One region of the Paenibacillus sp. Y859 genome, then DNA from elsewhere that is predicted to be linked to it. Evidence: a T-box and tRNA genes for the amino acid it is inferred to sense, from the RefSeq annotation. Region 1 holds a T-box; the other holds one or more tRNA genes.
The links. The T-box of region 1 lies ahead of trpS (tryptophan--tRNA ligase). A T-box ahead of a tRNA ligase gene usually reads a tRNA of that ligase, here a tRNA-Trp.

Region 1 (2,437 bases):
AAAATTAGGTCGTTTAGAAGTGGTAATTATTACTTGGAAGGCGATTCATTCTTATGAGTTTAGTCTTTGCTACTCAGGACGACGTATCGAGTCCAAATATAGATGTGTTTCAAAGGTTTGCTGTGGTTCTAGACGGATTAACCCTGTGAATTCTGGTCCTTGTGGAAGATTAGGAGCATTGGGTAACCAAGTGTAGGGTTCTATACACAGAAATTCATCTGCCTCTCCCTTGGTGTAGAGCACCCAATGCTTGAAATATTGATCATCTGCAACATATCTAATTCCGTAACCGTCTTTGTGAGTCAGAACCGCTTCAACAGCTTGTTGTTCTCCGATCCGAAAGATCGTATCGAGATTAGTCCCCGCTAAATTTAGACCAACGTTAAGATCCTCGAGACTATCTAAGGGGATCAGTGAACCTGATGGAATTATAGCTTCATCGAGTTCGTATATAGCTTCAACTGGCACTTGTAATGTCCAATCCTGAGGCTGTCCATTCAGCAAGAACCATGTATGGAATCCAAGACCCAATGGGAAAGCGCGTTCCCCTTGATTGGTTACTTTTAATTGTTGAGTAAACCGTGAACCTTGTAGTCTGAAGATGATTTGGAACTTAAGAGGAGTCGGTGATTGTGTCATCCAGTTACGATCATCGCTCGATAGAAATTCAGTGGTGATTGAACAATCATCTTCAGTTTCTTCAATGTCACTTACACGCCAACTTTGAGTTTTATGTAATCCGTGTATGTGATTATCACCTGCCGTATTACGATCAAACTGATAGTCTATCCCGTCATAATTGAATTGTCCATTCCGAATTCTACCCGGAGGAAGAAGTAGGGGAATACCAAAATGGTAAGGTTTCAGTAAATAAAACTCGAGATCTTGTTCATTAGGTTCTCTGAGAATATGTCGCTCTTCATGTTTGTCCCAGATTGAAATGACGTTATTACCAAGTCCCGGAAGTAAGGTGATCTGAAGATCGTCGCTATGAAGGATATACGTGTCGTAACCGTTCCATGTTCCTTTAGTTATTTGTTTCATTAGTATGCTCCTTTACCAATAATATTTTTTCAATATAGTATCATCGTAACAGATTAATGATGATTTGGTAAAAATGAGTTTGACAAACATATGCTAAGGGTCTTATCATTGCATTTAAATACAAGTTTAAATTACGAATACGATGACGGGGATAAGTAAGCATAGATTGGATGACCTTCAGAAAGCCGATGGTTGATGTGAATCGGTGGTATCAATATGTTGAATGGACCCTTGAGTGCCAAGTTGAACGGGAATCATGAGTTCCTTAATAGACTGGCCGTATGTTCCACGTTACGGAAATAGAAGGTCGCAAGTTTGTTGTTCTATTGGACAATTAACGGTTTGCGATAAATAAGGGTGGCACCACGGTCTCACGTCCCTTTGTGGATGATGGGCCTATTTTTGTTGTTCAAAATATAAGGAAGTATAGGAGTGATTGAATTGAAAAGAGTACTTTCAGGCATACAACCTAGTGGACGGTTAACGCTCGGTAATTATATCGGCGCAATGAAAAATTTCGTGAAGTTACAGGATCTCCATCAATGTTATTTCATGGTCGCTGATTTGCATGCGATTACGGTACCTCAAGAACCAGAAACACTTCGCGATCTATCGGAAGCCAATGCAGCGTTATTTATTGCAGCGGGCATTGATCCTGCTAAATCAAATGTGTTCTTGCAGTCAGCGGTACCACAGCACGCGGAACTCGGTTGGTTGTTGACGACGCTAACATCCATGGGTGAGTTAGAGCGAATGACCCAGTTTAAGGATAAGTCGAGTGGCAAAGAATCCATTGGCGCAGGATTATTTGTATATCCGTCACTGATGGCTGCAGATATCCTTGTGTACAACGCGGACTTAGTTCCAGTAGGTGAAGACCAGAAACAGCATTTGGAACTAACACGTGACCTTGCAGGGCGTTTCAATCATCGTTATGGGGAATGCTTTACTTTGCCTGAACCTTATATTCCAGAAGTAGGAGCGCGGGTAATGTCCTTGGATGATGCTAGCAAGAAAATGAGCAAGAGTAGTTCTGTTGCTGCTAGCTTTATCGCGTTATTGGATCCTCCAGACGTTATTCGCAAAAAAATTAGCAGAGCAACGACAGATTCTGGTGCAGAAGTAAGATATGATGAAGCAACAAAACCGGAGATTAGTAATCTAATGAGTATTTATTCTCAGTGTTCTGGTTCATCACTTGAGGATATTCGTATGAAGTATGAAGGGCAAATGTATGGTGGATTCAAAAAGGATTTAGCTGAAGTGATCGTGAATACGCTAGAACCTTTGCAGAAACGTTATTATGAAATCCGAGAGTCTGGCGAAATTCAAGACATCCTAGCTCTAGGCGCTAGGAATGCCCATGAGGTTGCCAGTCGGACTCTAGATGATG
Region 2 (2,437 bases), on a different contig from region 1:
CTAATCGGTCGAGGGCTTATCCTAATAATTCTAACACAAATTCGTTCGTATCTAGTTTTCAGGTGATCAAACATCTGGATAATTAGTATTCCCTGATAGCTCAGTTGGTAGAGCACTCGACTGTTAATCGAGTTGTCACAGGTTCGAGTCCTGTTCGGGGAGCCATTATGGAGAGGTGTCCGAGCTGGCCGAAGGAGCACGATTGGAAATCGTGTAGGCGCCAAAAGCGTCTCGAGGGTTCGAATCCCTCTCTCTCCGCCATATTTTAATTAGGCCCGTTGGTCAAGTGGTTAAGACACCTCCCTTTCACGGAGGTAACAGGGGTTCGAGTCCCCTACGGGTCACCATTTGTATAATATATTCAAGTTAGGACTTGATTTAACTTAAGTATATCTGTTATGATAGTTATTGTCTTTCTTATGGAGGCTTAGCTCAGCTGGGAGAGCATCTGCCTTACAAGCAGAGGGTCGGGGGTTCGATCCCCTCAGCCTCCACCATAGTAATTTTTTAGATGACGCGGGGTGGAGCAGCCCGGTAGCTCGTCGGGCTCATAACCCGAAGGCCGCAGGTTCAAATCCTGCCCCCGCAACCAATTATATTTATGAGGAACCGTGGTGTAGTTGGCCTAACATGCCTGCCTGTCACGCAGGAGATCGCGGGTTCGAATCCCGTCGGTTCCGCCATTTTTAATTCAATTATGGCTCGGTAGCTCAGTCGGTAGAGCAAAGGACTGAAAATCCTTGTGTCGGCGGTTCGATTCCGTTCCGAGCCACCATTGGTATTGTATGAACATTGTTTTGTAGGTGCGCCGTTGTAGCTCAACTGGTAGAGCAACTGACTTGTAATCAGTAGGTTGGGGGTTCAAGTCCTCTCGACGGCACCATTATGGAGGATTAGTGAAGTGGCTAAACACGGCAGACTGTAAATCTGCTCTCTACGAGTTCGGTGGTTCGAATCCATCATCCTCCACCATTTCTTTTATAGGGGCATAGTTTAAAGGTAGAACAAAGGTCTCCAAAACCTTTGGTGTGGGTTCAATTCCTGCTGCCCCTGCCAAAAGAAACATTTGACTTAATGTATGGCGGTCGTGGCGAAGTGGTTAACGCACCGGATTGTGGTTCCGGCATTCGTGGGTTCGAGACCCATCGGTCGCCCCATTTTATATCTAATCATTCGTATTATTGTTCTACAGTATCAAATTGTTAACATGGCGATCGTGGCGAAGTGGTTAACGCACCGGATTGTGGTTCCGGCATTCGAGGGTTCGAGACCCTTCGGTCGCCCCATTTAACCTAATTATTGTTGGGGATTAGCCAAGCGGTAAGGCAACGGACTTTGACTCCGTCACGCATAGGTTCAAATCCTATATCCCCAGCCATTATTTTGCGGACGTGGCTCAGCGGTAGAGCATCGCCTTGCCAAGGCGAGGGTCGCGGGTTCGATTCCCGTCGTCCGCTCCATTTTTTTTATTTGGCGCCATAGCCAAGTGGTAAGGCAAAGCTCTGCAAAAGCTTTATCCCCAGTTCAAATCTGGGTGGCGCCTCCATTATTCTCGCGGGAGTGGCGGAATCGGCAGACGCACAGGACTTAAAATCCTGCGATAGGTTACTATCATACCAGTTCAAGTCTGGTCTTCCGCACCATTTAGAATAATTACATTTGCGCCCTTAGCTCAGCTGGATAGAGCGTTTGACTACGAATCAAAAGGCCAGGAGTTCGAATCTCTTAGGGCGCACCATTCTTTATTAGTTTCATTGAGCCGATGTGGTGGAATTGGCAGACACGCCGCACTCAAAATGCGGTGCCGCAGGGCTTGCCGGTTCGAGTCCGGCCATCGGTATAGAGTGAAAAAAAGGCTTATAAGATCGCTTCTTTAGAAGTAATCTTATAAGCCTTTTTTTTGTTTTCTGTGATGCGGCGCTCCTATGTAAGAAGGTAATGAAATGATCAGTGAAGGAGTGTTGGTGTTTGCCTACAAGCTTGTTTATGTTCTCCGACTTCAGTTCAGGATTAGCCCCGTCTTAGGTCTAGGATAAAGAACCGTCTACGGTCTGTTTTGAAAAGGTTGAGTTTGACCTACAATAAGTACATAAGGAAAAGAGATGAAAGGCGGTGAGAATGGATGGATGTGAAAAGACGTAATGGTTTAGCAGCTGTACTAATTATTATTGGAGCGTTAATGCTTCTAGGAGTATTGGGACCATTGCTAGGAGGGTTGATCGGAATAGTATTCCCCGTTATTTTGATTGCACTTGGTTATTATGGTGTTAGCAGAGGGAAAGTACTAATAGGCTGGATTATATTAGTGATCGGTATTCTGTCATTGATTGCTAAGTTATCCTGGTTAATCGGACCCATTCTAGGTATTGCTATACTAGTATTTGGAATATCACTTCTCAAAAATAAGAGAAGAACTTACTAATTATTAAATAAGTCG

Region 2: it encodes a tRNA-Trp, which carries the amino acid that the T-box ahead of trpS (tryptophan--tRNA ligase) is inferred to sense. The anticodon was not compared.

What each region holds. Positions count from the first base shown of each region.
Region 1 covers NZ_JBXCIZ010000005.1:224,639-227,075, forward strand. The annotation lists gene AC1TO8_RS13625 (aldose epimerase family protein) at 70-1,044, opposite strand; T-box leader at 1,178-1,428, shown strand; gene trpS (tryptophan--tRNA ligase) at 1,486-2,437, shown strand, end outside.
Region 2 covers NZ_JBXCIZ010000015.1:78,834-81,270, reverse strand. The annotation lists tRNA gene AC1TO8_RS21245 (tRNA-Asn) at 90-165, shown strand; tRNA gene AC1TO8_RS21240 (tRNA-Ser) at 170-261, shown strand; tRNA gene AC1TO8_RS21235 (tRNA-Glu) at 273-347, shown strand; tRNA gene AC1TO8_RS21230 (tRNA-Val) at 422-497, shown strand; tRNA gene AC1TO8_RS21225 (tRNA-Met) at 516-592, shown strand; tRNA gene AC1TO8_RS21220 (tRNA-Asp) at 606-683, shown strand; tRNA gene AC1TO8_RS21215 (tRNA-Phe) at 700-775, shown strand; tRNA gene AC1TO8_RS21210 (tRNA-Thr) at 808-883, shown strand; tRNA gene AC1TO8_RS21205 (tRNA-Tyr) at 888-972, shown strand; tRNA gene AC1TO8_RS21200 (tRNA-Trp) at 983-1,056, shown strand; tRNA gene AC1TO8_RS21195 (tRNA-His) at 1,082-1,157, shown strand; tRNA gene AC1TO8_RS21190 (tRNA-His) at 1,211-1,286, shown strand; tRNA gene AC1TO8_RS21185 (tRNA-Gln) at 1,304-1,378, shown strand; tRNA gene AC1TO8_RS21180 (tRNA-Gly) at 1,386-1,460, shown strand; tRNA gene AC1TO8_RS21175 (tRNA-Cys) at 1,473-1,546, shown strand; tRNA gene AC1TO8_RS21170 (tRNA-Leu) at 1,555-1,643, shown strand; tRNA gene AC1TO8_RS21165 (tRNA-Arg) at 1,662-1,738, shown strand; tRNA gene AC1TO8_RS21160 (tRNA-Leu) at 1,759-1,840, shown strand; gene AC1TO8_RS21155 (LiaF transmembrane domain-containing protein) at 2,123-2,422, shown strand.